One region of the Arhodomonas sp. KWT2 genome, then DNA from elsewhere that is predicted to be linked to it. Evidence: predicted binding sites of a transcription regulator. Region 1 holds the regulator's gene; each other region holds the start of a gene.

Region 1 (7,672 bases):
CCACCATCGGCCCGGACACCGGTAACGGTCTGCGCGAGTGGCTGTCGGTGCCACTGCCCGGCGACCGCTCCCAGCGGGTCGGCGTCCCCGATCCGAGGGCCCTCGCCCGGCGCCTCGCGGAGATCGCGCCGGAGACCGTGGTGATCGCCACGCCCGGCCCCTACGGTCTCCTCGGCGCCCGCGCCGCCCGCCGGCTCGGCGCCCGGGTGGTGTTCGGCATGCATACCCATTATGCCGCCCTGGGACGACTCTACTGGGGGGCGCTCCGCGGCACGGCGGGGCGGCTGGGCCTGCGTGCCTGCAACCGCCACCTGCTGCGCCGCGCCGATGCGGTCATGGCGGTCTCGGAGGGGATGCGGACACTGGCGGCGGCCGACGGCGCGCCGGCCGTGCGGGTGACGGGCACCCCCCTCGGCCCGCCGTTCCTGAACAGGCCCGTCCGGCCAGCGAGTGGCCGGCTCGAGGCCGTGCTCTTCGTCGGCCGCCTGGCCGCGGAGAAATCGCTGCCCGAGGTGCTGGCGGCGGCCCGTGCACTGCCGGGCATCCGGTTTTCCATCGCCGGCGAGGGACCGCTTCGCACCCGGGTGGAGGCCGACGCCGCGGCCCTCCCCAACCTCGACTACCTCGGCTGGCTCCCGCGCGAGGCGGTGGCCGCCGCACTGGACGACCACGACGCGCTCGCCCTGCCATCACGGCTCGAGGCCTTCGGCACCGTTGCCCTGGAGGCCCTCGCCCGGGAGCGCCCGGCGGTGGTCTCCGCCGGCTGCGGCATTCGCGACCGCGCCGAGCTCGCCCCCGGTCTCCACCCTATCGCTGAGCATGAGGACCTGACGGCCGCCCTGCGACGACTCGACGGCATGGCGCCGGCCGTGCTCCGCCACCGCACCCGGGAGGCCCGGGCGGCGGTCTCGCGACTGCAGGCGCAGACGGTGGCGGACTGGCTGGCCGTGATCGCCCCGGGAGCGGGCCCGTGCGGGCCGTAGTCTCGATCCACGACGTGATGCCGGAGACCCTGGCGCCGGTGCGCGAGCAGCTCAGCCTGCTGGCGCACCACGACATCGCCCCGGTGACCCTGCTGGTCGTGCCGGGGCGTGACTGGCCCCCCGACGGGCTCGCCCGGCTTCGCGAATGGCGCGCACGCGGACACGTCCTCGCCGGCCACGGCTGGCACCACCGCGCCACGGCTGTCCGGGGCTGCTATCACCGCCTGCACGCCGCGGCGCTCTCGCGCCAGGCCGCCGAGCACCTGGCCCTGGACGCCGCGGGGATACGTGCGCTGGTCCGCCGCTGCCGCACGTGGTTCGCGGACAACGACCTCGGCCGCCCGGCCCTGTACGTCCCGCCGGCCTGGGCCCTGGGCCCGATCCGTCCCACGGGGCTCGCCGACCTCGGTTTCCGCTACCTGGAGACCCTCACCGCCGTGCATGATCTGCGCACCGGTCGGCGGCGGCGGCTACCGGTCATCGGTTTCGAGGCGGATACGCCCGCGCGGGCGGCGGCGCTGGGCACCCTGGACGCCGTGTTCGGCCGCTGGCCGGGACCGGTGCGCATCGCGCTGCACCCGCGGGATCACCGTCTGCGCCTGCGCGGGACTCTGCTGCGACGGCTCGCCGCGGTACGCGACCCCCTGGACTACGACGGACTGATGGCCGGAGCGGATTCTGCATACCCGCACGCTGGGTGATAGAATTCCGACCAAACCAGTCCAGTTTCAGGTAGCGGAGGCCGTCATGCAGGCGCAACCCAACGAACCCGTGGTCTTCGAGCGCGACTGCGACGCCGCGCTGATCCCCTCCGGCGACACCGGCGTGATCCCGAAGGGTGCCGAGGGCATGATCACCCAGGCCCTCGGCGGCAGCTACACCGTCTACATCCAGGGCAACCTCTTCCGTATCGACGGCAAGGACGCGGACGCCATCGGCAAGGAGCCGGAGGCGGCCCCCGAGCTGCCGGACGACGCCTCGGACGCGGACGTCGAGCAGCTCGTCTGGGACCAGATGCGACGCTGCTACGACCCCGAGATCCCGATCAATATCGTCGAGCTCGGCCTCGTCTACACCTGCCAGGTGTCGCGCCGCGACGACGGCAGCCGCTCGGTGGCCATCGAGATGACGCTCACCGCCCCCGGCTGCGGCATGGGCGACATCCTCGCCTACGACGTACGCGAAAAGGTCCTGCAGGTGCCCACCGTGGAGGACGTGTCCGTGGAGATCGTGTTCGACCCGCCCTGGTCCTTCGAGATGATGTCCGAGGCCGCTCGTCTGCAAACGGGGATGATGTGATCGCCGACACGGAACCCAGGCGCCGATGGGGTTGTCCTTGCAGGCGGGGCGGGTGACGACGCAAGGGGAGGAGCGCAGGCAATGAAACGCACAGTGATCAGTGCCCTCGTCACCATGGCACTGCTGGCCGGGGTGGCCGGCATGTCGGGGCTTGAAGGTCTGGACGCCCGCATCGCCCAGCTGCGGGAGAACTGGGTCGCCGCCCAGGCGACACCGAACGAGGAGGTCAAGGAAGCGAAGATCTCCCGGCTCAACCGGGAAACGGCGAAGCTCGTGGCCCGCTTCCCGGATAACGAGACGGTGCTGCACTGGCACCGGGCCCTCGTGCACGCCGAGCGCCACTACATGCGCGGCGAGACCTGAACGCAGGCAGGGCGGGTGCCGCGGCGCCCGCCCGGCACCCGGGACCTGTACTCACCCCCTGCCGGAGCGCACGTCCCGATCAGGCGCCTCGTTGCGGGACTGCCCGGCAAGATGCCGGAGCGTGCGCACGTCCTCCAGCGACAGCTCTTTGCCGTGACTGGCGATCCAGCCCCGCTCCTGGAAGCGGCGGAACAACCGGCTCATGGTCTCCGGCGCCACACCCAGATAGTTGCTGAGCTCGGAACGCGACATCGGCAGCCGGAACCGCCACGGTGACAGGCCGCGGCGCGCGAACCGCTTGGACAGGCTCAGCAGCACGATGGCGAGCCGCTCCTCGGCGCTGCGGTTGGCCAGCGCATGGAGCATCTCATGATCCGAGAAGATCTCCTTGCTCATCAGCCGCAGGAGCTGGCGCTGCAGGCCCGGGATACGCGTCGACAATGCCTCCAGACGCTCGAACGGCACCTCGCAGACCGTGGTGGTCTCCAGCGCCTGGGCACCACAGGGGTGGCTGCCCTCGTTGATGGCGTCGAGCCCCACCACCTCGCCGGGTAGGTGGAAGCCCATGATCTGCTCCTCGCCGCTCTCGGAGAGCGTGTACGTCTTCAACGCGCCGGTGCGCACGACGTAGATCGCGCCGAAACCGTCGCCGGTTCGGTAGAGGTGCTCGTGACGCTTGATGGGCCGGCGTGGCTGCACGATCTGGTCGAGCCGGTCGACGTCCTCGGTCTCAAGGCTCACCGGCAGGCACAGCTGCACGAGCCCGCAATCGTTGCAGGCACTGCGCAGCCGCGCCACCCGGAACTCGCCGGGGTTGGGCTGGTCGCTCATGTCGCACCCTGGGTGAGTGGCAGTCCTTGGTTGTTCATCATCAGCATACGACATCACCCACGGCGGAGCACAGCCCGTTCTGGGGGTATTGTCAGGCCTCAGCTTGCCTGTCTGCACTCGTGGCAAGGCGCGCTGAGCGATGTGTAGCGGCGCTACATGAGCGAAGCGCAACGCCGCGCACGGGCGCAGACAGGCGAGCCCGAAGGGAGCTGCGGGGCTCTGAGACCTGAACAATACATCCGGAACGGCTGTAAGACGCACCGCACCGTTTCAGCCCAGCAGGGCCAGCGCGAGGTGCAGGCAGACCGCGGCCGGCACGGCGGCGAGGACGTCGTCCAGCATGATGCCGAAGCCCCCGTGCAGGCGCCGGTCGAACACCCGGATGGGCCAGGGCTTGACGATGTCGAAGACGCGGAAGGCCACCACACCCGCCGCCACCACGGCGGGGCTCTGCGGTGCCAGCGCCAGGGTGGCGGCCAGCCCCACGAACTCGTCCCAGACGATGGCGGGATGGTCGTCGACGCCCACCGCACGGGCGGTGACACCGCAGATCCAGCAGCCGATGACGAAGGCCGCCGCGAGCACCGTGGCATAGGCCCACGCCGGCAGCAGGCCGAGGGCCCAGACCAGGGGCGCCGCAACAACCGTACCGGCGGTGCCCGGGGCCCGCGGGAGCAGGCCGGACCCGAATCCCAGGGCGAGGAACTGGCGCGGATCGGCGAGACGAAACCCCGCGCTCATTCGCCGGTCCCGTCGAAGTGCCGGTAGCCGGTGCGCCCCGCGGCAAGCGGCGCGCCGTCCGCACCGACGAGGGTCACGGCCGCGGCACCGGCGGTAATCACGCCAACGGGCGTCACCGCCACGCCGGCATCCGCCGCACGACGCCGTAGGGCCTCGCCGGCGTCCGCCGGCGCGGTGAACAGCAGCTCGTAGTCGTCGCCGCCGCTGAGGGCGTAGTCCAGCGCGGCCCCGCCGCGCGCGGCCAGCGCGGGTGACAGCGGGACGTCGGCGGCACGCACCGTCGCCGCCACCCCACTGCGCTCGCACAGGTGGGCGGCATCGGCAAGCAGCCCGTCGGAGACGTCCACCGCGGCGGTGGCGAGCCCGCGCAGTGCCCGCCCGAGGGCGATCCGGGGGGTCGGCCGGTGGAGCCGCTCGATCAGGGGGGCCACGTCGTCTCCGCGCTCGCCGGCCTGCCAGCAGGCCAGCCCCGCGGCGGCCTCGCCGGGCCACCCCGAGACCCACAGGACGTCGCCGGGGCGGGCGCCGTCACGGCGCAGGGGATTGTCCACCGGCCCGCCGACGAACAGCGATGCCGTCAGCCGCTCGCCCCGCGTGGTGTCGCCGCCGATGAGCGCCAGGCCGTGGGTCCGCGCGAGCGCGTCCAGCCCGCCGCGCATGGCGGTGAGCCAGTTCTCGTCCACCGCCGGCAGGGTCAGCGCCAGCAGCGCCCAGGCAGGCTCCGCGCCCATCGCCGCCAGGTCGCTGAGGTTCACGGCCAGCAGCTTGTGGCCGATGCTCGCCGGCGGGGCGTCGGCGGGGAAGTGGACGTCCTCGATCATGGTGTCCACGGCCAGCGCGAGGGTCGTGCCGCCGACCTCGACCAGGGCGGCATCGTCGCCGCAGCCCAGGGTCACGTCGCCGCGCTCGGCCCCCAGGCCGGTGAAGAACCGCTCGATCAGCGCGAACTCCGAGAGGCTCATCCCTGCTCCGGCCGGAACCACTCGGGGTAGAGGGTGGCGATGGCCTCACCGCCGGCACGCCAGCCGTGGCAGCTGTTCATGAGCATCGGGCGACCGTCGCTGTCCGGCGGCGGATGGATGGTCTGGTAGGCGGTGGTGGCGATCGGGCGCAGCAGCTCGAAGAGGTGGGTGCAGCCCTCGACGCTCCCGATGCGTGAGCGAACCGCCTTCATCCAGCCGGGGCCGATGCGCACGCCCACCAGCGACTGGAAGGCAGCGGTCGCGCCGGGGCAGTCCGGGAACGGGGTCGCGTCCATGCTCGCGGCGACCTCGCGGATGGTGAGGTCGTCGTCCAGGGTGACGCGCAGCGCCATGTCGTGCACCGGCTCGCCGGGCGCGAGCTCGCCGCGGAAGCGCAGCCGGAAAGCGCCGTCCTTGACGTCCGTGAGTCGGGCCTCGATCTCCCAGAGGCCGTCCTCGCGGCGGAAGCCGTCCAGCTCGATGCGGCGGCGGTGCAGGCGACGGCGCGGCGCGGGCTCGGGCAGGGCCATCAGCCTTCCCCGGCGCCGAGCTCGGCGCGGCGCAACGCGCTGTCGTGGCCGACGCGGTCGAGCACGCCGTTGATGAAGCGGTGGCTCTGCTCGGCGCCGAACGCCTTGGCGAGCTCCACCGCCTCGTTGAGCACCACCCGGTAGGGTACCTCCATGCGCTCCAGCAGCTCGTAGGCCCCCAGGCGCAGGATCGCCTTCTCCACGGGGTCGAGGGTGCGGAACGGGCGGTCCAGGTGCCCCTCGAGCGCCGCATCCAGGCGCGAGGCCGAGGCCGGGACGCCGTGGAGGAGCACGGAGAAGTACTCCAGGTCCGTGCGGCCCATGCGGTAATCCTCGAGGAACTGCTTCTCGATGGAGGCGATGTCCTGGCCGGCGACCTGCCACTGGTAGAGCGCCTGCAGCGCACGCCGGCGGGCCCGGCTGCGCCGGCGATAGTCCTCGTAACGCGGGGTTGGGGTCATCTGCGTCCTCAGTCGAGCCGCCGCAGCAGGCTGATCATCTCGAGCACGGACATGGCCGCCTCCGCGCCCTTGTTGCCGGCCTTGGTGCCAGCGCGCTCGATGGCCTGCTCGATGGTGTCGGTGGTGAGCACGCCGAACGCCACTGGCACATCCGCACCCATCTGCACCTGGGCGAGGCCCTTGGTGCACTCGCCGGCGACGTAATCGAAGTGCGGCGTGCCGCCGCGGATTACGCAGCCGAGCGCCACGATGGCGTCGTAGCGCCCGGCCCCGGCCAGGCGCTGGGCCGCCAGCGGCAGCTCCCAGGCACCGGGCACGCGCACCAGGTCGATGCCGGCGTCGTCCACGCCGTGCCGGGTGAGGCAGTCGTTCGCGCCCTCGACGAGGCGGTCGACGATGAATGCGTTGAAGCGCGTCGCCACCAGGGCGATACGGGCGTCACGCGCGGTGAAGTCACCTTCTATCGTGTTCATTGGGTCCGGACCTGGCTGTCAGGGATGATGGCTTGGTTGCAGTCCTGGGGCTAGCGTTCGGGCTCGATGTACTCGACGACCTCCATGCCGAACCCGGAGAGGCCGTGCATCCGCTTCGGCGAGGAGAGCACGCGCATGCGGCGCACACCGAGATCGGTGAGGATCTGCGCGCCGACGCCGTAGGTGCGCAGGTCCTGGCTGGCCTCGCCCTCGGCGCGGCCGCCCTGGGTCTCGTCGATCTGGCCCGCCTGCAGGCGCTGGTAGTCGCGCATGCGCGCGAGCACGTCGGTGGCGTCACTGGGACGGCGCAGCATCACCACCACCGCCGTCTCCTCCTCGCCGAGCTGCTCCAGCGCCGGGCGCAAGGGCCAGCTCTGCTCCAGGCCGGTCGCGTCGAAGAGGTCGGAGAGGGTGTTCTGGATGTGCACGCGCACGAGCACCGGGTCCTCCGGGCGCGGACGCCCGCGCACCAGCGCGAAGTGCAGCGCCCCGTCGACCACGTCCTGGTAGGCGTACAGGTGGAAGCGCCCGTGGCTCGTGGGCAGCTCGCAGTCGGCGACCCGCTCGACCGTGCGCTCGTTGCGCACCCGGTAGGCGATGAGGTCCGCGATGGTGCCGATCTTGATCCCGTGCTCGCGGGCGAAGGCCATGAGGTCGTCGCGCCGCGCCATGGTGCCGTCCTCGTTGAGGACCTCGACGATCACCGCGGCCGGCTCGAAGCCGGCGAGGCGCGCAAGATCGCAGCCCGCCTCCGTGTGGCCGGCACGCGTGAGCACCCCGCCGGGCTGGGCCATGACCGGAAAGATGTGCCCCGGCTGGACGATGTCCTCCGGGCGCGCCTGGGGCGCAACCGCCGCCTGGACGGTGCGGGCGCGGTCGGCCGCGGAGATGCCGGTGGTCACCCCCCGTGCCGCCTCGATGGAGAGCGTGAAATTGGTGCCGTGCTGGTCGCCGTTGTCGTTGACCATCAGCGGGAGGCGCAGCTGCTCGCAGCGCTCGCGGGTCAGCGTCAGGCAGATCAGTCCGCGG
Region 2 (7,672 bases), on a different contig from region 1:
GGCGGCGCCACCGTGCACACCATCGCCACGTCCGGCTACGCCGAGCGCTGCACCAACGTCGCCCGGCTGCTTCGCCAGTTCCAGGTCAGCGTCGACGACCAGAGCCTGATGGGCGACTACGTGCTCAACGACGACATGGACTACGGCCCGGCGGGCGAGGCGTTCGTGCGCAAGCGCCCGCAGCTGCTGGAGAAGTGGCTCGACGGCGTGACCACCGCCGACGGCGGGCGCGATGCCCTGCCGGTGGTCCGCGAGGCCATGGGCGTTAAGTGACCGCGCCCGGTCGCCACGGGGACGGCGAGTGAGCGCCGAGACCGCCGCGGAGCTCGAGGACTGGACGAGCGAGATCGCCCGGGCCCTCGAGGCCGGTGACACGGAGGCCGTCACCGGTCTCGCCGCGGCGCGTCACCCCGCAGAGATCGCCGATATCCTGGAGGCCCTGCCCAAGGAGGACCGCCTCGCGGTCTGGCAGGCCATCCCCGCTCCGACGGTGCGCGGCGAGGTCCTCATCGAGGCCCGGCGCGAGGTGCGCGACCGGCTCATCGATGCCACCCGCCCCGCCGAGCTTGCCCGGGATGTCGAGCATCTCCAGCTCGACGAGCTCGCCGATCTTTACGACAAGCTCCCGCGCAAGGTGGTCCGGGCGCTGCTCCGGACCATGGACCTGCAGCGCCGCGAGCGCCTGCGCCGCGTGCTCTCCTACCCCGAGGACACCGCCGGCGGTCTCATGGACGCGGATGCCCTGGCGGTGCGCGAGGATGTCACCCTGGAGACCGCACAACGCTATCTCCGCCGGGTGCGCAAAAAGGACGGGGCGTTGCCCGAGCACATCACCGCGCTGTTCGTGATAGACCGTCACAACCGTTTCCGCGGCATGCTGCCCCTCGACGAGCTGGTGGCGGGTCCCCGCGGCACCCTGGTCTCCGAGCTGATGCGCCGGGACCTGGACGCGATCCCCGCGGACACGTCGGCGCGCCGGGTGGCGCGGCTGTTCGAGGACCGCGATCTCACCACCGCACCGGTGGTGGACGGGACCGGCCATCTCATCGGCCGCATCACGGTGGACGACGTGGTGGACGTGATCCGCCGCGAGGGCGAGCGATCGCTGATGCAGTCCGCCGGCCTCGGCCAGAGCGAGGACATGTTCGCGCCGGTGCTGGCCACTGCCGCGCGGCGCGGGGTCTGGCTGGGGGCGAACCTGGTCAACGCCTTCCTGGCGTCCTGGGTGATCGGTCTGTTCGGGGCCACCATCGAGCAGCGTGTCGCCCTCGCCATTCTCATGCCCATCGTCGCGAGCATGGGCGGCGTGGCGGGCATCCAGACCCTCACCCTGGTGACCCGGGGCATCGCCCTCGACCAGGTCGGCCGGGCCAACGGTCTGCGCCTGCTCGCCCACGAAGTCGGCGTCGCGGCGGTGCTGGGGGCAGCCCTTGCGACGGTGCTCGGTGGCGCCGTCTACGGCTGGTTCCGGGATCCCACCCTGGCGCTGGTGTTCGCCGCGGCGGTGCTGGTCAACCTCGGCAATGCCGCTTTCTCGGGTACGGCGGTGCCGCTACTGCTCGAGCGCCTGGGTATCGACCCCGCCCTGGGCGGGGGCATGCTGCTCACCGCCCTGACGGACATCGTGGGATTCGCGAGCTTCCTTGGCCTGGCGACCTGGGTGCTGGTCTAGCCCGGCTTTCCCGCGGGGCGCCGGCGGGATGCGGTAACGCGGCCGCGTCGTGCCGCCGGGCCATGGCGTGTGCGCCACGACCCTGCCCGGCAGTGCTATAGGCAGCCGGCGTGCCCGGGGGGTAGAGTGACAGCGCGGGTCCCGCCGGCTGTCAGGCGGCGTGGCCCCTCACAGGCAGCGAGGACGGCAGTGGTGGTAGACGAGGACAGCGACGCACGCCTGGCGATTGCCAGGCGCTTTTTCGAGACCATCCCCCACAGCGCGGTACTGGGCATGGAGCCGGTGGCGGTGGGCGAGCGCACGCTCACCGCGCGGGTGCCGTACCGGGAGTCCATGGTCGGCAACCCCGTCACCGGCGTTATCCACGGCGGGGTGATCACCACCCTGGTGGACCAGACCAGCGGCGGTGCGGTCATCGCCGCGCTCAATGCCACCCGCGCGGTTGCCACCCTGGACCTGCGCATCGACTACATGCGCCCCGCGGTACCGGGAGAGGCCGTCTACGCCCACGCCGAGTGCTACAAGCTCACCGAGCAGATCGCCTTCGCGCGCTGCAGCGTCTATCAGCCCGGTGTCGATGATCCCATCGCCATGAGCATGAGCACCTTCATGCGCGTCGCCGACGACGGTCCCACGCTGGTGGAGGGGGTGGCATGAAGGACCTCATGGCGCGGGTGGCCGAGGCCCGGCGCAGCGGTGATCCGGATGCGCTGGTCGCGCTTATCCCCTATGCCCGGTTGTTGGGGATCAGCTTCAGCGAGGCCGGCGGGGCACTGGAGTTCCGGCTGGCCTTCCGCGAGGGCAACGTCGGCAACCCGCACCTGCCGGCACTTCACGGCGGCGTGATCGGTGCGTTCATGGAGAACGCGGCGGTACTGCACCTGCTGTGGACACAGCAGGCGAGCCGGGTGCCCAAGGTCGTGGACTTCTCCATCGACTACCTGCGTCCGGGGCGACCGGAGACCCTGTGCGCGGCGTGTGATGTCCGTCGCCAGGGCAGGCGGGTGGCGAACGTGGCGGTACAGGCCTGGCAGCTCGACGAGGCCGGCGAGCGCCGCGAGGTCGCTAGTGCCCGCTGTCACTTCCTGCTGGCGGATCCGGAGGCGGAGAGCGCCGGCATTTGATCCGGGTGGTTGAAAACCCGCCCGGCGTCCCCCAGTTATCCCGGTGAGCGGTAAAGGCGCGTCCGGGTTCCCGCCGGGCGTGCCGGGCTGGCGCGGCGTCTCCCCCGCGTCCCCGGTCCAAGCGGCCGCTCCACCGGTTTCCCCGGTGACGCCAGGGCGGCGGATCGTTGCCGGGCAACGGCCGGCGCCGGGTTGAAGGGTCCGGTTTCCCCCCTTGGCCGGACCCTTCCCTTTAATTCTTCCGTCATTCCTCCGCCCCGGGCTTTTCCGCTCCCGGAGCCGGTATGGCGGTATCCCTGCGCGAGGCGCGGCGATTACCTCCTCTACGGGACACTGTAGCCCGGGGTGGCACCGGCCGTGGTCGTCACCTCGCTCTGGCGGTGGATGACCTGATCACGGCCGGTCTCCTTGGCCTGGTAGAGGGCGTCGTCGACACGCTGGAGGGCGTTCTCCAGTGCCTCCCCCGGCTCGTAGGCCGTTACGCCCAGGCTCGCGCGCAGGGAAATGGTGGCGCCGTCCACGCCCTCGACCGTGGTGCCGGCGATGGCCTGACGCAGCCGTTCCGCCACCTCGACGGCCTGCGTGCTGCCAACGCCCGGGAGTATTGCGAGGAACTCCTCGCCGCCGTAGCGGCCGATGAGGTCGCCCAGGCGCAGCTGGCGGCGCATGACCTCGGCCACGTGCTGGAGCACGCGGTCGCCGCTCTGGTGGCCGTGGTCGTCGTTGATGCGCTTGAAGTGGTCGATGTCGAGCATGACCAGCGAGAAGCCCTGCCGCGGCCGGCCGCCGGACCACTGGCGTTGCAGCGAGCGGGTCAGCACCCGGCGGTTGATCAGGCCGGTGAGTGGATCACGGGTGGATTCGCGGTACAGGCGCAGCAGCATCCATAGCTGGCCGGCCTGTACCCAGAGGGTGATGCCGGCGACGAAGGCGAGCATCCACAGGGTGTTGAGCGTGGCGATGCTGGTCAGCGTCCCGCGCGTGAGCTCGACGACCAGGTGCATGCCCAGGGTGATGGCGATCAGGCCCACGCCGGTCACCAGGGTCACCGGGAACAGTGCCGTAAGCCCGATGAGCACGAACGGCAGTGCCTCGTAGCCGCCGATGGCCGCCGCCGTGCGCAGCCCGCTGCCATGCAGCCCCATGACCACGGCATAGAACACGGCAATGGCGAACACGCTCGCCGCGATCAGTCCCAGTATCCGCCGGTAATTGCCGCGGACCGGGCGGGCGGCGAGCCAGAGCGCGCACAGGGCCGCCGCGAGGCTGCCGCGGGCGATGGCGATGAGCAGCGCCTCGCGGGTGTGAAGCAGCAGAAAGTCCAGCGGGATCCAGGCAAGGAAGCCGAGCGCGAATACCAGCTGCATCACCTGAAGCCGGGCGCGCAGGTAGTCCGCGCGGATCGCGGTGAAGTCCGGCGAGTGGTGGCGGGCGCTCAGCAGGTCGTCAATGGTTACCCGCAGCACCTCGGTGGTCGTCTGCTCGGTGCCGGGACCGCCCATGGTGGGGGCGGTGCGACGCTCGTTGGGCTGCCCGCCCGGAAGAGGTTGATCGGCCATCGTTCATTCCGCGGTTACTGGATGTGCACCCCGTCCGGCGCCGTCGCCGGCCGGCATGCCGAAGCGCCGCATTAGCATGGCATACCTGGAATAAGCGGGAAGGCCTCCCGGTGTCCGGTGTTGACGCAAATCAACATAAATCGTGCCCGGCCGCAGCAAGCTGGCCCGAAATCGGCTTGCAGACAATCACAACCAACGGGAAGACGACGGTCATGGAAGCACTCACGAATCTCCTGTCCGGGCGACCGGATTTCTGGCTCAGCCTCGTTGTGATCCTGTTCATGCTCGGGATGGGCGGTTTCTTCGTGGTCTTTTTCCTTCGCCATATCCGGCGCGAGGACGCCGAGCGCCGCCGGCACTGAGCATCGCCGCCGATGGTGGCCGGCCCGCTTGCCCACCGGCGCGCGCTGCCGGATAGTGCGGGGCACGGCGTGGCGGTTGATCAGCGGAGGTGCCAGTGCGTATCGGTCTCGCCCTGGGGGCCGGGGGAGCCAATGGATTCGCCCATATCCTGATGCTCGAGGCCTTCGAGGCCCTCGGGCTGCGCCCGGCGCGCATCGCCGGGACCAGCGTCGGCGCGGTGATCGCAGGGCTCTACGCCTCGGGGCGCTCGGCGGCGGAGATCGACGCCATCGCCGGCGAGCTCGCGGTGCGGGACAGCCATGCCTGGCGGGAGCTGCTCCTCGAGCGCAAGCTGCTGCGCTGGCTGGAGCTGTTCGACCCGGCCATCGGCCGGGGCGGACTGGTGAGCAGCCGGGCGTTCCTGAATGCGCTCTACGGCCAGCGTATGCCCGAGACCTTCGAGGAGCTCCACATCCCGCTCAGTGTCGTGGCCACGGACTTCTGGGGCCGTGGGCAGGTGGTCCTGGATGCGGGGCCGCTACTGCCGGCGGTGCAGGCGAGCATGGCGCTGCCCGGCGTGTTCACGCCGGTGCGGATCGACGGCCGGCTGCTGGTCGACGGCGGCACGGTCAATCCGCTGCCCTATGACCTGCTCGTCGACGACTGCGATCTGACCGTGGCCATCAACGTCACCGGCAAGCGCTCGCCCAAGGCGGCGCTGTCCTTCGTCGACTCGGTGCTCAACACCTTCCAGATCATGCAGAGCGCGATCATCGCCGAGAAGCGTCGCCATCGCGAGCCCGACATCTACATCGAGCCGGACATCGTCGACGTCCGGGCGCTGGAGGTGGGGCGGCGGGACACGGTCTACGCCCAGTCGGGGCCCGCCCGCGACGAACTCAAACGCCGCCTCGCCGAGGCGGTCGAGGCCCGTATCCGCGGTGGCTAGCCGGCCCAGGCGGGTCTGGCTCCGACGGGCAGCTAGTCGAAGTCCCCGGCAAGGGCGGCGCGCACGTCCGCGGGCATGCCCGCCGTGTGGGTGTAGTTCGGGTGCTCGATCGCAAGCACGACCTCGGTCTCCGGGTCGGAGAAGCGCCGGACCTGGGCGTCGGTGAACGGGAAGTGCAGGAAGTGCACCGACGACGCCTTGCCCTCGGCGGTGGTCCGGTCCACGTCGGTTTCCGCCTGCGCGGCGATACGCTCGTCGCCCAGGTGCAGGCAGACGGTCTCCTCGACGCCGCCAAGCCGGCCGAGCACCTGCTGGCGGCGTTCCCGGTTGGGGATCTCGAACATCAGTGTCGCCACCAGCTCCCGCCCCTGGGGGATCAGCGGGTTGTAGGCCTCCAGCTCGTCGTCGATCTGGGCCTCGCCGCCGCGCTCGATGAACAGCATCTCGTGGATCTGGCGCCACATGGTGTCGTAGTTCTCGAAGTAGATCGTCGCGTCCGGGCCGACGCCCATACGCCGGTGGCGCTTGGCCGCGGAGATCTCGCGGGCCTTGTCGCGGCGAATGGCGCCGTAGGCCTCCATGCTCAGGATGTCGTCGCGGGTGATCTGTCTGGCCATGATCGCTGCCCTCCCGCCGGCGCTCAGGCGAGCCCGTAGGCCTGTGCCAGCAGCTGGATGGGGTGAACCGATGACTGGTGCGGCGGCGTGTCGCCGTCGCCGGCCTGGCGTTCCAGGCCCTGGACGATGTGGGCACCGGCCAGCGGGCACTCGGAGGCGAGGTGCTGCCTGCCGGACTTGAAGACCCGTCGCGCCAGGGGGCGGCCGACCTTGATCGCGACCTCGAAGTTCTCCTTCTTCACGCCCCATGCGCCGCCGTGGCCGGAGCATCGCTCCTGGACGTCGAGGTCGATGTCCGGGATCAGGCGCAGCATGTCCGCCGCCTTCGGCCCCATGTTCTGGGCCCGGGCGTGGCAGGCAAGGTGCAGCGAGACGCCGCCCTCCAGGGGCTGGAGGCCGTCGGCGAGACCCTCGTTGCGGGCGATGTCGACCACGTACTCGGCGACGTCCATGGTGTTTTCCGCCAGCCGCTGGATCCGCGGGTCGTCGACGATGAGGGGCCACTCGAACTTGAGCATCAGCGCGCAGGAGGGGACCAGCGCGATCACCCGGTAGCCGTCGTCCACCCAGGGCAGCAGTGCGTCCGCGGTGCGTGTCGCCGCCGCGGCGACCGCCTCCAGGTCGCCCTGCTCGAGCTTGGGCATGCCGCAGCATCCGGGATAGGCCACCTCCGTCTCGACCCCGTTGTGGGTGAGCACGGCGCGGGTGGCCTCGCCGATGTCGGGGTTGTTGTAGTTGCCGAAGCAGGTGGCATAGAGCACCGCGCGCCGCCCGTGGGCGGGGGCCGCGGTGTTCACCGCCGGGGTCCGGTCGGCGCGCCGGAGCAGGGTGTCGCGATGGAATGCGGGCAGCGCCGCGTCCCGGTGGACGTGGACGATGCGCTCCAGGGCCGGCCGGGTGAGGTGGTTGTCGCGCCGGTTCGCCCAGTTGGTCAGCGGTGCGAGCCTGCCGGCGAGGCGGCCGTTGCGGTCCGTCTCGGTGAGCGCCCGGTCGGCGAAGCCGGGCCGGCCCTGGTGCTGTTCCACCGCGCGGTGTCGCAGCATCAGGTGGGGGAAGTCCACGTCGAACTCGTGGGGCGGCACGTACGGGCACTTCGTCATGAAGCACATGTCGCAGAGCGTGCACGCATCCGCGACCTGCTGGAACGCGCTGTCCGGGACGCTGTCGAGCTCCATCGTCTCGGACTCGTCGATGAGGTCGAACAGGCGCGGGAACGCGTCGCAGAGATTGAAGCAGCGCCGGCAGCTGTGACAGATGTCGAAGACCCGTCGCTCCTCCGCGGCGAGCTTCTCCGGGTCGTAGAAATCCGGGTCCTGCCAGTCGATACGATGGCGCACGGGTGCGCCGAGACCGCCCTCGCTCATGGCTCTCTCCTCCTGGCGTGCGGGGGGCGATGGGCGGCCCGGTCC
Region 3 (7,672 bases), on a different contig from region 1:
CGGCCGGCCTCGCGCAGCGCCGCAAGCCCCGCGACGACCTGCTGACGGGTCGCGGCATCCAGCGCGCTGGTGGGCTCGTCCAGCAGCACCAGCGGCGCGGACGACACGAACACCCGCGCGAGGGCCAGGCGCTGCGCCTGGCCGCCGGAAATGCCGTAACCCCGCTCGCCCACCCGGCTATCCAACCCGTCCGGCATCGCCTCGGCGAACGCCAGCACGCCTGCCCGCCGGGCGGCCTCGTGCACCGCGTCGTCCTCGACCGGCTGCGCCGAGCCGAGACGGATGTTACCCGCCAGGGTCTCCGGCACCACCAGCGGCCGCTGACCGAGCCAGGCGACGGCGCCGACGCCCCCCGCGCGTACCCGGCCCTCGTCGGGCGCCTGGAAACCCGCGATCAACCTCAGCAGCGTGGTCTTGCCCGCCCCGGTGGCCCCGGTGATCACCACGCAGCTGCCCGCCGGCACGCTGAGCGACAGCGGCCCGAACACCCGGGCGTGATCCGCCGTACCCACGGTCACGGCCTCCAGCTCCAGCGCCCCCGGCGGCAACGCCGGGTCGGCGGTGTCGCTCACCGCCGCCGGCCGCTCGAGCACGTCGAGCAGCTCCGCCGCGGCACCGATAGCGGCGGCGCGGTCGTGGTAATGCTGCGAGAGGGTGCGCAACGGCTGGAAGAATTCCGGGGCGAGCAGCAGGATGAACAGCCCGCTGAACAGCGTCAGCGCCGGCGCCGGCCCGAAGGCCACGTAGCCGAGCAGGCCGAAGCCGATATAGATGGCGACCACGGCGATCGCCACCGACGAGAAGAACTCCAGCACCGCGGAAGAGAGGAAGGCGACGCGCAGGGTCCGCAGGCTCCGCCGGCGATAGCCGTCGGCGGCAGCGGCCACGGCCTCGATGCTGCGCTCGCCGTGATCGAAAAGCGCCAGGGTCGACAGGCCGCGGATGCGGTCGAGAAAATGGCCGGACAGCCGGCTCAGTTCCCGGAACTGAGCCCGGTTCAGCCGCTCTGCACCCATGCCCACGAGCGCCATGAACAGCGGGATCAACGGCGCCGAGGCCACCAGGAAAAGCGCGGCGAGCCAGTCGAGCCACGCGACCACGACCAGTATCGCCAGCGGCGAGACCACCGCCAGCACCATCTGCGGGAGGAAACGCGCATAGTAGCCCTCCAGCGCCTCCGCCTGCTCCACCACCCGGCTGGCGAGCCCGGCGGAGGGCTCCGCCGCGACCCCCACCGGGCCGAGGGCGTCCAGGCGGGTGAGCAGCTCGCGGCGTACGTCGCCGCGAACCCGCAGGCCCGCCTCGATTCCGGCGTGCTGACGGGCGTACTCGGCGCCGGCGCGCACCAGTACCGCGGCGACGAGCACCACGAACGCGACGGGGGGGACGTCGACGCCGCTATCGAGCATCGCCGCGACGAGCCACGCGAAGGTCCCGGCCTGGACGACGACCGCGGCGGTCTGCACCAGCCCCGCGGCCACCGCCGCACCGAGGGGCCCGCGCACGGATCGTGCGCGGGCGTCGAGCCACCGCCGCGGCGCCGCCTCCCCCGCCACCGGCGGTCAGTGGTAGCCGGCGTCGGCGCTGACCTTGCCGCGGAAGACCCAGTAGGTCCAGGCGGTGTAGGTCAGCACGATGGGGATGACGAAGAGCACGCCGATGAGCAGGAACAGCTGCGACTCCGGCGCGGACGCCGCCTCGCGGAAGGTGAACGCCGGCGGCACCACGTACGGCCACTTGCTCACCAGCAGGCTCAGGTACGTGAACACGAACACCGCCATGGTCGCCACGAAGGGCACGCCCTCCTGGCGCCGGCGGACGGCCCGGTAAAGGACACCGGCAGCGGCCAGGGTGAGCGCAGGCAGGATCCAGATCGTGCTGAGATTGCCGAACCAGCGCTCCCGCACCATGTCATCCACCAGTGGCGTCCACACGCCGATGATCGCGAACACCACCAGCACCGCGGCGAGCAGCCGGGGGCTGAGCCGGTATGCCCACTCCTGGAGCTCGCCTTCGGTCTTGAGGATCAGCCAGTTGGTGCCGAGCAGCGCGTAGCCCAGCAGCAGCCCGATACCGGTGAGCGCGGTGAACGGCGTCAGCCAGTCGAGTGCGCCGCCGGCGTAGACGCCGTCGACGGTATTGAATCCCTGGATGTAGGCACCGACCACGGCCCCCTGCGCGAACGCGGCCACTGTCGAGCCGCCGGCGAACGCCCAGTTCCACAGGTAACGCGAGCGCTGCGCCTTGAAGCGGAACTCGAAGGCCACGCCACGGAATATCAGCCCGGCGAGCAACAGGAACACGCCGATGTAGAGCGCCGGCAACAGCACCGAGTAGACCCGTGGGAACGCCCCCAGCAGCCCGGCGCCGCCGAGCACCAGCCAGGTCTCGTTGCCGTCCCACACCGGGGCCACCGAGTTCATCATTGCATCCCGCGAGCGTTCGTCCGGGGCGAAGGGGAAGAGCACCCCCACGCCCAGGTCGAAGCCGTCCATGAGCACGTACATCACCACGCCGAAGGCGATGATGACGGCCCAGATCATCGTGATATCGATCGTTCCCATGACTGCTTACCTCCCGGCCCGGGCCGTGTCCTCGTCGAATGGCGTGTGCGCCGCCGACAGCGGGCGCATCGGCCGGTCGGACTCGTTCTCCGACTCCTCCGAGATGCCCTGGTGCACCACCCGGGTCAGGTAGTAGCCGCCCGAGACGAAGACCACGGCATAGACGAGGACGTAGCCGATCAGGCTGAACAGCGCCATGCCGCCGGTGAGCGACGGCGTCACCCCCTCGGACTGGGTCATCACGCCGTAGACCAGCCAGGGCGCACGACCGACCTCGGTGGTAAACCACCCGGCCAGGACCGCCAGAAACGGGGTGAGCGCCATCAGCCGCAGCCCCTGAAGATAGCCCCTGGCGTCATACAGCCGCCCCTTCCAGCGCAGCCATGCGCCCCAGAAGGCGAAGCCGATCATCAGCAGCCCGAGGCCAACCATCACGCGGAAAGACCAGAACACGATCGCCACCGGCGGTTGCTCGTCCCGCGGTGCCTCGGTGACGCCGGGGACCTCGCCGTTCCATTCATGGGTCAGAATCAGGCTCGCCAGATTGGGGATGCCCACCTCGATGGCGTTGTCCTGGGCGTCCTGGTCCGGCAGCGCGAACAGCAGCATCGGCGCCCCGGCCTCACGCTCCCAGTTGCCCTCCATGGCCGCCACCTTGGTGGGCTGGTGCTCCAGCGTCATCAGCCCGTGCATATCCCCCACCAGGAGCTGGCCGGGGGCGATGAACAGCAGCAGCCACAGCGTCATCGACAGGGCACGGCGGTTGGCCGGCACGTCGTGCCCGCGCAGCAGGTAGTACGCGCTCACACCGGTGACCACGAACCCGCCCGTTAGGAACGAGGCCAGCGCCATGTGGAAGAAGCGATACCAGAACGACGGGTTGAAGATCGCCTCGCCCCAGGCGGTGACGTGGAAGACGCCGTCACGCAGCTCCACGCCCGCCGGCGTCTGCATCCAGCTGTTCGCCGACAGGATCCAGAACGAGGAGATGAAGGTGCCGAGCGCGACCATGACCGCCGCGAACAGATGGGTGCCCGGCGGGACCTTGTTGCGCCCGAACAGCAGCACGCCGAGGAAGGCGGCTTCCAGGAAGAACGCGGTGACCACTTCATAGGAGAGCACCGGCCCCATGAAGTTCGCCGTGGCCTGGGCAAAGTTGCTCCAGTTCGTGCCGAACTGGAACGACATCACGATGCCCGAGACCACGCCCATGCCGAACACGACGGCGAACACGCGGCTCCAGAAGCCCGACAGCCGCGCCCAGACCGGGTCCTCGGTGCGGTAGAACAGCCCTTCGAGGACCGCGATATAGGACGCGAGCCCGATCGTGAAGACGGGAAATATGGCGTGAAAGGAGACTACGAACGCGAACTGTATTCGCGACAGGAGCAATGGGTCGAGTTCCATGACGATACCCCGGTTTCTAGAGAGACATTCCCTGGCGACGGGCCTTGTCAGGACGCCGCGCCCGCCCCTGGAGGTCCGCCGTACCGCTCCTCCCCTCGACAACGATCATTGTTCTATGACAATGCGAGTGAACGCACGTTCACTCATTGTGGAGGTCATCCTCCGACCCCGCAGGCGGTGCCCTTGCTGCACCGCACCCCCTATGAGACTACGCCGGCTGCAACCGTGACTGTGACTAAGTCACGAACCGCCACGTCCAGCGGACCCACCACGCCGATCCCGCCGCGAGCGACAATTTGGGACCCCTACCTGTCCCGACCACGCACGATACACGCTGCCTTGCCCTTCCCATGATCGGGATGGCCCCACCCGCGGCGTCAAGCCTGTCGACCAGACGGTGCCCGCGTTCATAACCGGGCAGGGCCGCCAGCCGGAGGTCCCTGCCGGGCGATTACGGCCTCCCGGGTCATCCTGTAAACCGGGACGCACCGGAGCGCCCGCATCGTGAATCCGGGTCCCACAGCGCGGCGGGCGGTGACGACGCGGGCAGGCCTGCGCTACCGTTCCGCGCACAGAACGCACCGCAAGGGAGACCCGCCGCCGTGTCTGATACCAGTCCGTCCACCGCCGCCGGGGTCCGCAGCATCGAGCACACGAACATCCCCATGCCGGACGGCACCCGGCTCGCCGCCCGCATCTGGCTGCCGGCGGACGCCGGCGACGTGCCGGTACCGGCGGTCCTGGAGTACATCCCGTACCGCAAGCGCGACATCACCCGCGACCGCGATGAGACCCTGCACCCCTGGTTCGCCGCGAACGGTTACGCGGCGGTCCGGGTGGACCTGCGCGGCAGCGGCGACTCCGAAGGGGTGCTCACCGACGAATACCTGCCCATCGAGCAGGACGACGGCATCGCGGTGATCGAATGGCTTGCCAGCCAGCCCTGGTGCGACGGCAGCGTCGGCATGATCGGCATCTCCTGGGGCGGCTTCAACGGCCTGCAGATCGCCGCCCGTCAGCCGCCGGCACTCAAGGCGGTGGTGACCGTGTGTTCCACCGACGACCGCTACGCCGACGACGTCCACTACATGGGCGGCTGCCTCCTTGGCGACAACCTCTCCTGGGCCTCGGTGATGTTCGCGTTCAACGCCCTGCCACCGGACCCGGCACTGGTGGGCGACGACTGGCGCCGCATGTGGATGGAACGGCTGGAGGGCAGCGGCCTGTGGCTCGACACCTGGCTGCGCCATCCCCACCGGGACGACTACTGGCGCCACGGCTCGGTCTGCGAGGACTACACCGACGTGCGTTGCCCGGTCATGGCGGTCAGCGGCTGGGCGGACGGCTACACCAACACGGTATTCCGTCTACTGGAGAACCTGCCCGGACCGCGCCTCGGGCTGGTGGGGCCGTGGAGCCACAAGTATCCCCACGAGGGCGTACCGGGTCCGGCGATCGGCTTCCAGCAGGAGGTCCTGCGCTTCTGGGACCGCTGGCTGAAGGGCCGGGATACCGGCATCGACGCCGAGCCCATGCTGCGGGCCTGGGTCCAGGACAGCACCGCACCCGCGGCCCAGTACGAGCATCGTCCCGGTCGCTGGGTGAGCGAGCGGCAATGGCCGTCACCGGACATCACGGCCACACCGTACTACCTGAATCCCGGGCGCGACCTCGCTCGGACCGCAGTGCCGTCACCGGGCAGCGAGACCGTGCAATCCCCTCTCAGCGTGGGCCTGTTCGCCGGCAAGTGGTGCTCCTATGCCGCCGGCCCGGACCTGCCTTACGACCAGCGCGAGGAGGACGGCGGGGCCCTGGTGTTCGACACGGCGCCGCTGGAGGCCCCCCTGGAGCTGCTCGGTGCGCCGGAGCTGGAACTCGCCTTCTCCGTGGACCGGCCGGTGGCGATGGTCGCCGTGCGTCTCTCCGACGTCGCACCGGACGACAAGGCGACACGCACCACCTACGGCCTGCTGAACCTTACCCACCGCGACAGCCACGCCGAGCCGGAGCCGCTGACACCGGGGCGGCGTTACCGGGTCCGCGTCCCGCTCAACAACGTGGGCCACGCCTTCGCCACCGGCCACCGCGTGCGGCTGGCGATCTCCACCTCCTACTGGCCGCTGGCCTGGCCGTCCCCGGAACCCGTCCGGCTCACCGTGGACCTTGGGGACACGCGCCTGTGGCTGCCGGTGCGCAGCGCCCAGACGAACGCGCCGGCGGTACGCCTGCCTGCACCGGACTACCCGGCCCCGTCGCCGGTAACACGGCTGCACGAGGCGGAGTACCGCTGGCTGGTGCACCGCGACCTTGAAGGGGACTACGCGACCCTGGAGGTGATCAAGGACGAAGGCACCGTGCGCATCGAGGACGCCGACATCGAGCTGACCGACGAGACCCGGGAGTACTACCGCTACGCGGGCGACGACTTCAGCTCGCCCAGCGGCGAAGTGGTCACCCGCCAGCGCCTGCGCCGCGAGGGCTGGGATATCGAGACCCGCGCCCGCACCCTGCTCACCGCGGACGGCGGGCACTTCCACGTGCACGCCGAGCTGGACGCCTACGAGAACGGCCAGCGCGTGTTCTCGCGCAACTGGAACCGCCGCATCCGCCGCCAGCTGCTGTGACCGGTGCGGCCCCTCAGGGCCGCTCGTCCACCTCGCGGTCACGCTGGCGCTCGACCACGGCGGCGAGGTCTTCGAGCACCTCCCCGAGCAGGCCGACAACGTCGTCCACAGCGATGATCCCGGCGAGATCGCCGGCCTCGTCCACCACCGGCACCCGCCGCACGCCGCGCCCGCGCATCACCTCCAGCGCGTCGAAGAGGCTGTCGCCCTCGTGCACGAAGAACGCGGAGTGGGTAACGATGTCACGCACCGCGAGCGCCTGGGGGTCGAGCCCCGGTGCCAGGACCTCGACCACCAGGTCCCGGTCGGTGACGATCGCCGCCGGCGGCCGGCCGGGTTCGAGCACGACGAGATCGCCCACGTGGTGACGCCGCATGAGCTCCGCCGCGGCACGCACTGACTCGTCGGCATCGATAGTGATCACGTTGCGGTTGCAGTACTCGCCCACCGTCATGCCTCACTCCTCCCTGAGAACATTCCCAGGATGACCGCTCCGGAACCATACTGTTCGGCAGGGCGCGCGCCGAGGGTGTTACGCCCACCGCTCAGGCAATAGCACACCACAAAGACAATGCCCAGCATCCGGGGAGGACGCCCGCCATGTTCAGGGATCGCACCGACGCCGCAGAACAGCTCGCCACACGACTCGGCCATCTCACCGGAACCCGCCCGCTGATCCTCGGCATCCCGCGGGGCGGTGTCCCCATGGCCGCGGCCGTGGCCGACGCACTGGACGGCGAGCTGGACGTGGTGCTCGTGCACAAGCTCGGCGCCCCCGGCAACCCGGAGTACGCCATCGGTGCGGTGAGCGAGGACGGCACCACGGACCTGTCCGAGGACGCACGCCGCCACCTCGGCGCCGATTACGTGGATGCCGAGGTCTCCGCCCAGCTCGACACCCTGCGCGGGCGCCGCCGGCGCTATACCCCTGTGCGCCCGCCGGTGGATCCGGCGGAACGCACCGTGGTGATCGTCGACGACGGCAGCGCCACCGGCGCCACGATGGCGGCCGCCCTGCGCGCGGTCCGGCGGCGGAAACCGGCGCGGCTGGTCGCCGCGCTCGCCGTCGCGCCGCCG
Region 4 (7,672 bases), on a different contig from region 1:
CGTGCTCGGGTCGTACTGTCGTCATGGCGTATGCCCTCCTTACGTATTGCTGATGGTGTCGTGGTCCTGCCTGCCCGTCTCTCGCCGTCGGCGCGCGAGGATCTCCTCGTCGCACCGGGGGCAGTAGGGGTGCTCGCCGGCGAGGTAGCCGTGCCTGGGGCAGATGGAGAAGGTCGGCGTGATCGTTATGTAGGGCAGGTGGAAGCGCTCCAGCGAATGCCGGACCAGTTTGCGGCAGGCCGCCGTGCTGGAGATCCGTTCGTTCATGTACAGGTGCAGTACGGTGCCCCCGGTGTAGCGACGCTGCAGCGCCTCCTGGTGTGCCAGCGCCTCGAACGGGTCGTCAGTATGGCCCACTGGCAGCTGCGAGGAGTTGGTGTAGTAGGGCGTCTCCTCGGTGCCGGCCTGGAGGATGCCGGGGAAGCGCCTGCGGTCCTCCCGGGCGAAGCGGTAGGTGGTGCCTTCCGCGGGCGTCGCTTCCAGGTTGTACATGTGTCCGGTCTCTTCCTGGAATCCGGCGATGACGTCGCGCACGTGATCGAGGAACTCGGCCGCGAACCGTTGACCCCAGGGCGTGGTGATGTCGTGGGCGTCGTCGGTGAAGTTGCGGATCATCTCGTTGATCCCGTTCACGCCGAGGGTCGAGAAGTGGTTGCGCAGCGTGCCAAGGTAGCGCCGGGTATAGGGGAACAGCCCGGCGTCCATGTGCCGCTGGATGACCCTGCGCTTGATCTCCAGGCTGCGGCAGGCCAGCGCGAGCAGGGTATCGAGCTGTTCGTACAGCGCCGCGGCGTCGCCGCGGTAGAGGTGGCCGAGGCGGGCACAGTTGATGGTGACCACCCCGAGCGATCCGGTCTGTTCCGCGCTGCCGAACAGGCCGTTGCCCCGCTTGAGCAGCTCGTTGAGATCGAGCTGGAGCCGGCAGCACATAGAGCGGACCATGTGCGGCTCGAGGTCGGAGTTGATGAAGTTCTGGAAATACGGCAGGCCGTACTTCGCGGTCATCGCGAACAGTCGTTCCGCGTTCTCCGATTCCCAGGGAAAGTCGTCGGTGATGTTGTAGGTGGGGATGGGGAAGGTGAACACCCGTCCGCGGGCGTCGCCAGCGGTCATGACCTCCATGTACGCCCGGTTGATCATGTCCATCTCGTCCTGGAGCTCGCCGTAGGTGAAGGGCATGGGCTCGCCGCCGATCACCGGTGTGTCCTCGCACAGGTCTGCCGGACAGATCCAGTCGAAGGTGAGATTGGTAAAGGGCGTCTGTGTGCCCCAGCGCGAGGGGACGTTGAGGTTGTAGACGAGCTCCTGTATCGCCTGCCGGACCTCGGGGTAGGTGAGGCTGTCCTTGCGCACGAACGGGGCCATGTAGGTGTCGAACGACGAGAACGCCTGGGCGCCGGCCCACTCGTTCTGCAGCGTACCCAGGAAGTTCACGATCTGGCCCACGGCGGAGCCTAGGTGCCGTGGCGGGCCGGCCTCGACCTTGCCGGGGATCCCGTTCAGGCCCTCATTGAGCAGGTTGCGCAGCGACCAGCCGGCGCAGTAGCCGGCAAGCATGTCCAGGTCGTGGATGTGGATATCGCCGCGGCGGTGAGCCTCACCGATCTCCGCGGGGTAGACATGGCTGAGCCAGTAGTTGGCTACGACCTTGCCGGAGACGTTCAGGATCAGTCCGCCGAGGGAGTAGCCCTGGTTCGCGTTGGCGTTGATCCGCCAGTCTTCGCGTCCGAGGTATTCGTTGATGGTCCGCTCGACATCGACGAGCGTGTGCCGGTCCCGCCGCAGCCGGGCGTGCTGTTCGCGGTAGGCGATATAGGCGCGTGCGGTGGTGAAGTGTCCGGTCCCGGCGAGTTCGCGTTCGACGGCGTCCTGGATGGTCTCGACGCCGATTTCGGCATCCCCGTCCCCTGTCTCCGCGAGCCGGGCGATCACTTCTCGAGTGAGGGTCGCCGCGGCCTCGTTGCCGAATTCGCCGGTTGCTGCACCGGCCTGGCGTATCGCCGTGTGAATCTTGTCGGGGTCGAACGGCGCGTGGTTGCCGTCGCGCTTGACGACGCGGGCCGCCGGGGACGCATCGCCGGAGTCCTTCCGGCCACAGCGCGGGTGTTGGGGCATGAGTGATCTCCGCCGTGTCGGACGATGGGTCGAGCATGGCGGCAATCAATATGTGGCACATTGACTTGTGTCAGAGCACTATATGTAGTTACTCGTGGCCGGCGTGGTGCGGGGGTCTCACGCGCAGCGTCTCCGCGGAGACCGTGCTCAGCGGTACATGTAGTGCAGCACGATCCCCACGAAGATCACGCCGCCGTACCAGTTGTTGTTCAGAAAGGCCTGGAAGCAGGGGCCGCGCTCGCGCTCGCGGATCAGCCACTGCTGGCGGACGAACAGCAGCGCACCGAGGGCCACCGACGCGTAGTAGATCGCCGATAGCTGTGCGGCGATGCCGATACCGACGAGCGTGACCGTCATCAGCACCTGCAGCAGGCCGATGATCATGCGGTCCTGGTTGCCGAACAGGATCGCCGTGGAGCGCACGCCGATGCGCAGGTCGTCATCCCGGTCGACCATGGCGTACTCGGTGTCGTAGACCGTGGCCCAGATCACCGCGGAGAGGAACACCAGCCACGCCAGCGGCGGCAGCGCGCCGGCCTCGGCGGCGAAGGCCATGGGCACTGCCCAGCCGAACGCCGCCCCCAGGTGGACCTGGGGCAGGTGGGTGTAGCGCTTGGCGAACGGGTAGGTCGCCGCGAGGGCCGCGCCGGCGAAGGCCAGCGCGATGGTGAGGCCGTTCATGGTCAGCACCAGCGCGAAGGCGACGGCGCAGAGCACGGCAAAGACCCCCAGGGCCTCGCGCTCGCCCACCCGGCCGGTCGCCAGCGGCCGTTCCTGCGTCCGTTTGACGTGACCGTCAAAGTCGCGGTCGGCGAAGTCGTTGATCACGCAGCCCGCCGCGCGCATCACCAGCACCCCCGCGATGAACACCGCGAGCACGAGGGGGCGCGGCGGACCCTCGGCGGCGAGCCACAGCGCCCAGAGCATCGGCCAGAGCAGCAGGAAGTTGCCGATCGGCCGGTCGAACCGGGCCATGCGTGCATAGTCGTGCAGCCGGGTCAGCCATCCAGTGGGCGTGTTCGTGCTCATCCTGCATCCTCCTCGGCGCGAAGGAGCGCCGGCAGAAAGACCTCGGCGACCAGCAGGGCGCGTCCGCCGGCACGGAATACCGAGCGGCGCGCCCATTGCGCGGGGGCCTCGCCGTGGTGCTCGGCATCCCGGCGCAGGCCGTCCCCGGGGCGCAGCCGGGCGACCTCGATGGGACCGCGGCGCAGGGGGTAGCGCCCGAAGAGCACGCGGCCCAGGGGCGTGTGCCCGAGGGCGCGGAGCCGGCGCAGGGTGCCGCCGAGGGTGGCGGTCGGGATGATGCTCCGGGCGTAGATCCACGGCGTGTCGCCGTTGCAGAGCATGACCTCGCGGACCCAGGCCAGGCGGTGCTCGCGGACCCCCACGGGGCGGCGTTCGTCCCGCCAGGGGCGCTGCCAGTACTGGCCCACGACCTCCACGCGGAAGGCACCGTCGCAGCGCCGGCGCATGCGGGCGGTCAGCGATCCCGGGGTCTCGATCCAGGGTCTCAGCGCCGGCGGGACGTGGCCCCCGGCCGGGGCGCCGATGGGACGCCAGTTACGCGCTCCAGGCAAGCCGTTCCTCCCTGCGGATCCGTGCACGACCGCCGGGGCGTCTCCGGTGGCGGTCGTGTGCCGCCCGGCGGGGTCGTCTAGTGCGCATGTAGGTCGCGGGGCCGTTGGTGCCGGCGCCCGGGGCCGGTATTCTGGCACGCCGGTGGCGGGGCGGCCAGTGAGCCCGCGGAGCGGGCCGCCAGCGGGTGGCCATAGTGGACCGCGCCGGCATTCAGCGGCGGTTTCGTGCGCCGTCGGGGAGCGTTCGTGCCGGGGCGCAGACCCAGACCGTCCCGACGCCGGCGCGGCGGAGTGCCTCTGTGACCGCCGTGAGGGTGGCAGCGGTGGTGACGACGTCGTCGACGACCAGGACCCGCCGCGGCAGGCGCCGCGGATCGGCGACGAAGGCGCGACGCACGTTGGCCCGGCGGCGCCTCGCGTTGCCGCCGCGCTGGTCCGGTCCGGGGGCCGGGCGCTGGAGCGATCCGTGCAGGGTGCGGCCGGGCAGGCGCCGCGCGATCTCTGCGGCCTGGTTGAAGCCCCGTTCGCGCAGCCGGCGCCGGTGCAGGGGGACGGGCAGGATGGCGCCCGGGCATTCCGACGGCAGGGCGCCGGCGAGCAGGTCCGCGAGGAGGCGGCCGGCGGCTAAGTCGCCGTCGTCCTTGAAGGCGTGGACGAGGCCGCTCACCGGTGGCGTGTAGGCGAGCGGGGCGATCAGGCGCTGCCACGGGGGCGGCCGGCGGAGGCAGTGCCCGCAGGGCGCGTCTGGTCGTCCCGGCGGTAGCGGCAGGCCGCAGCCGGGGCAGGGCGGGTCGATCCACGGCAGCGCGGCGCGGCAGTCGCGGCACAGCTCCGCGGCGGCCTCGGGCGGCTCGCCGCAGAGCCGGCAGGGAGCGGCCATGAGGTGCCGCCCGATACCCTCCCACAGTGCCGCGAGGTCCATGCCCGGTATCATGACGGCCTCCCTGCCGTGCCCGTAATGACCGCATCATACGGTAGGATGGCGGCGGTTCGCAGCGCCGGAGAGGACAGTACAGTCATGGCCGAGACCGACCACGGGGTGCGGGTGCGGGCGGCACGTTTCGATGCCGCGGCCGCCCATTACGACGAGGCCGCCGTCCTGCATCGCGAGGTAGGGGCGCGCCTGGTCGAGCGCTTCGAGCTCATCCGCATGGAGCCGGCCACGGTGCTGGACGTCGGTGCCGGTACCGGCGCGGTGACCCGCGAGCTGATGACGCACTACCGCAAGGCGCGCTTTACCGCGCTCGACCCGGCGCCGGCGATGTTGCGCCTGGCGCGGGGGCGGGCGCCGCGGTGGCGCCGCCTGCGCGGCGTCGCCGGTCGTGCCGAGTCGCTGCCCATCGCCGACGATACCTTCGACGTGGTGTTCTCGAACCTCGCGTTGCAGTGGGTCACGGACCTGCCGGCGGCGTTCGCCGAGGTCCAGCGCGTGCTGCGCCCGGGCGGCGTGTTCATGTTCTCGTGCTTCGGTCCGGACACGCTTGCCGAGCTCAGGGCGGCCTGGGCCGGTGCCGACGCCCATGCCCGCGTGAACACCCTGGTGGACATGCACGACATCGGCGATGCGATGGCCCGCGCGCGGCTGGCGGAGCCGGTGATGGACATGGAGTACTTCACGCTCACCTATCCGGAACCCCGCGCCCTGCTCCGGGAGCTACGCGCCCTCGGTTCCCATGCGATTGATCCGGGCCGTCCCCGCGGGTTGACCGGGCCGGGCCGGCTCCGCGCGATGATTGCCGCCTATGAGGCCGGGCGGGACGACGAAGGCCGCATCCCCGCCACCTACGAGGTCATCTACGGCCATGCCTGGGGTACCGGCAATATCTTCCGTGCCGGTGAGCGGGCCGCCGCGCAACCGGCCGCCGGTACACCCGGCAGCTCCGCGACTTGATCCAGATCATTGCAGCGACGAGAATTGAGTCCGGAGCGACGGCTTGCGCGTCCATCGCGATTCCCTAGAATACGGTGCGGTTCGCGGTAGGCCGGCTCCGTCACGGCTCGGGAGGTGCGCGTGATGGCGGTGACCGCAGACCCTGTCGGCACCGACGGTGCCCGGCGGTTTGTCCTCAAGCCGGCGTTTGGCGGACACTGGCACGAAACGGTTGCGGTGTTCCGTGCCGTCGCCGCGGTCAGCCTCGGCATCGCCTTGGTATTAACGTGGTACGGGCTCTGGCCGGTGCTGCCGTTCGCGGGTCTGGAGCTGTCACTGCTTGGCTGGGCTCTGTACGTCTCGGCACGGCGGGCGCTGGACACCGAGGTGATCACGGTGTCCGATGACTGGGTGTGCATAGAGAAGGGGCGCGGCCGGCCTCAGAGGTGGTGGCGGTTCGAGCGCTACTTCAGCGAGGTACGTGTGCCGGCGCCGGATGCGCCGGGGCCGCGGCTGATGATCCGTTGCCGCGATGAGTGCGTCGAGCTGGGGGATTTCCTGGCGGCCGGCGAACGCCGGCAACTGGCCCGGGAGCTGTACCGCTGCATCGGGCCGGTGGCTGCCGGCGGAATGCGCCCGGCCGCCTGAGCGCGATAGCGGTCTCAATCGATTCGGGAGACTTCGAGGGATGATTCGAAAAAAGCTTAACGCCGTCATCGGCTGTGTTCTGGCGATGGGGCTCCTGGCCCTGGCGCCCCCGGTGCTGGCCGACTGGGCGTTGAACATGACGGAGGGGGTGACGCAGACCAGCCACGACGTGTATGGCCTGCACATGACCATCTTCTGGATCACGGTGATCATCGGCATCGTGGTCTTTGGCGCGATCTTCTACTCCATCTTTGCGCACCGGAAGTCCCGGGGTGTGAAGCCGGCGAAGTTCCATCACAACACCGCGGTGGAGATCGTCTGGACGGTGATACCGCTGCTGATCCTCGTCGGCATGGCCATCCCTGCCACCGGTGTACTCATTGACATGGACGACACCGGCGAGGCCGAGATGACCGTCAAGGTCACCGGCTACCAGTGGAAGTGGGGCTATGAATACATGGGCGAGGGCGTGAGCTTCTACAGCGAGCTCGCCGAGAGCAGCAACAAGGCCCGGCAAAGGGGCTCCGGCGTGGACCCCGCCTCGGTGAACAATTACCTCCTCGAGGTCGACAACCGCCTCGTGGTGCCCACGGACACCAAGATCCGCTTCATGATCACCTCCGCGGACGTCATCCACTCCTGGTGGGTGCCCGCCCTCGGCTGGAAGAAGGACGCCATTCCGGGCTTCATCAACGAGACCTGGACCCGGATCGACCAGCCGGGTGTGTACCGGGGTCAGTGCGCCGAGCTCTGCGGCCGCGGCCATGCCTTCATGCCGGTGGTGGTCGAGGCCGTCAAGCCGGAGGAGTTCAAGCGCTGGCTTGCGGAGCACAAGAGCGACGGTGGCGCCGACGGGGCGCAGACCGCCGGGGCCGGGGATGCGGGCGAGCCCGTGGTCGCCTCGGCTAACGAATGATCGCTAGGAGGACGATTTCATGAGTGCGACATCACACGACGTGGCGCACGGACACGAGCACAGCCAGGGGTTCATCCGGCGCTGGCTGATGTCCACGAACCACAAGGACATCGGCACCCTCTACCTGGTGACCGCGCTGATCGCGCTGTTCTCCGGCGGCACCATGGCCATGGTCATTCGTGCGGAACTCTTCCAGCCGGGTATCCAGCTGGTGGATCCGTACTTCTTCAACCAGATGACCACCATGCACGGCCTCATCATGATCTTCGGCGCGGTGATGCCGGCGTTCGTGGGCCTGGCCAACTGGATGATCCCGATGATGGTGGGCGCGCCGGACATGGCGCTGCCGCGGATGAACAACTTCAGCTTCTGGCTGCTGCCCGTGGGCCTGCTGCTCATCGCCTCTACGCTGCTGATGCCCGGCGGCGCGCCGGCCGGCGGCTGGACGATGTATCCGCCGCTGGTGCTGCAGACCGGCCAGGCGTTCCCGTTCCTGATATTCGGCATCCATATCCTCGGCATCAGCTCGATCATGGGCGCGAT

Evidence for each region. Region 1 encodes FNR, which switches genes on or off when oxygen is low (the NO sensors DNR and NnrR bind a similar motif). Its sites were predicted from a motif close to TTGATNTANATCAA; they were not measured.
Region 2: the regulator FNR is predicted to act here: its motif matches at 4,476-4,489, upstream of ACEZHJ_RS12040 (DUF3149 domain-containing protein).
Region 3: the regulator FNR is predicted to act here: its motif matches at 4,080-4,093, upstream of ACEZHJ_RS06705 (cytochrome ubiquinol oxidase subunit I).
Region 4: the regulator FNR is predicted to act here: its motif matches at 2,176-2,189, upstream of ACEZHJ_RS17805 (ribonucleoside triphosphate reductase).

The regions. Positions count from the first base shown of each region.
Region 1 is NZ_JBHFPQ010000051.1:19,187-26,858, forward strand. Features, by position in the region: gene ACEZHJ_RS15575 (glycosyltransferase) at 1-983, shown strand, start outside; gene ACEZHJ_RS15580 (polysaccharide deacetylase family protein) at 971-1,684, shown strand; gene sufT (putative Fe-S cluster assembly protein SufT) at 1,731-2,282, shown strand; gene ACEZHJ_RS15590 (hypothetical protein) at 2,364-2,645, shown strand; gene fnr (fumarate/nitrate reduction transcriptional regulator Fnr) at 2,697-3,476, opposite strand; gene ACEZHJ_RS15600 (phosphatidylglycerophosphatase A) at 3,747-4,217, opposite strand; gene thiL (thiamine-phosphate kinase) at 4,214-5,179, opposite strand; gene ACEZHJ_RS15610 (DUF2889 domain-containing protein) at 5,176-5,709, opposite strand; gene nusB (transcription antitermination factor NusB) at 5,709-6,170, opposite strand; gene ribE (6,7-dimethyl-8-ribityllumazine synthase) at 6,179-6,643, opposite strand; gene ribBA (bifunctional 3,4-dihydroxy-2-butanone-4-phosphate synthase/GTP cyclohydrolase II) at 6,694-7,672, opposite strand, start outside.
Region 2 is NZ_JBHFPQ010000048.1:49,623-57,294, forward strand. Features, by position in the region: gene ACEZHJ_RS12015 (glycine betaine ABC transporter substrate-binding protein) at 1-273, shown strand, start outside; gene mgtE (magnesium transporter) at 302-1,672, shown strand; gene ACEZHJ_RS12025 (PaaI family thioesterase) at 1,862-2,329, shown strand; gene ACEZHJ_RS12030 (PaaI family thioesterase) at 2,326-2,796, shown strand; gene ACEZHJ_RS12035 (diguanylate cyclase) at 3,120-4,355, opposite strand; gene ACEZHJ_RS12040 (DUF3149 domain-containing protein) at 4,568-4,717, shown strand; gene ACEZHJ_RS12045 (patatin-like phospholipase family protein) at 4,813-5,646, shown strand; gene ACEZHJ_RS12050 (DUF3501 family protein) at 5,679-6,263, opposite strand; gene ACEZHJ_RS12055 (heterodisulfide reductase-related iron-sulfur binding cluster) at 6,287-7,627, opposite strand.
Region 3 is NZ_JBHFPQ010000038.1:105,114-112,785, forward strand. Features, by position in the region: gene cydD (thiol reductant ABC exporter subunit CydD) at 1-1,505, opposite strand, end outside; gene cydB (cytochrome d ubiquinol oxidase subunit II) at 1,563-2,564, opposite strand; gene ACEZHJ_RS06705 (cytochrome ubiquinol oxidase subunit I) at 2,571-3,971, opposite strand; gene ACEZHJ_RS06710 (CocE/NonD family hydrolase) at 4,637-6,595, shown strand; gene ACEZHJ_RS06715 (CBS domain-containing protein) at 6,609-7,049, opposite strand; gene ACEZHJ_RS06720 (phosphoribosyltransferase) at 7,196-7,672, shown strand, end outside.
Region 4 is NZ_JBHFPQ010000053.1:46,525-54,196, reverse strand. Features, by position in the region: gene nrdD (anaerobic ribonucleoside-triphosphate reductase) at 1-25, opposite strand, end outside; gene ACEZHJ_RS17805 (ribonucleoside triphosphate reductase) at 40-2,115, opposite strand; gene ubiA (4-hydroxybenzoate octaprenyltransferase) at 2,263-3,144, opposite strand; gene ACEZHJ_RS17795 (chorismate lyase) at 3,141-3,695, opposite strand; gene ACEZHJ_RS17790 (double zinc ribbon domain-containing protein) at 3,907-4,629, opposite strand; gene bioC (malonyl-ACP O-methyltransferase BioC) at 4,714-5,586, shown strand; gene ACEZHJ_RS17780 (DUF2244 domain-containing protein) at 5,710-6,213, shown strand; gene coxB (cytochrome c oxidase subunit II) at 6,254-7,129, shown strand; gene ctaD (cytochrome c oxidase subunit I) at 7,149-7,672, shown strand, end outside.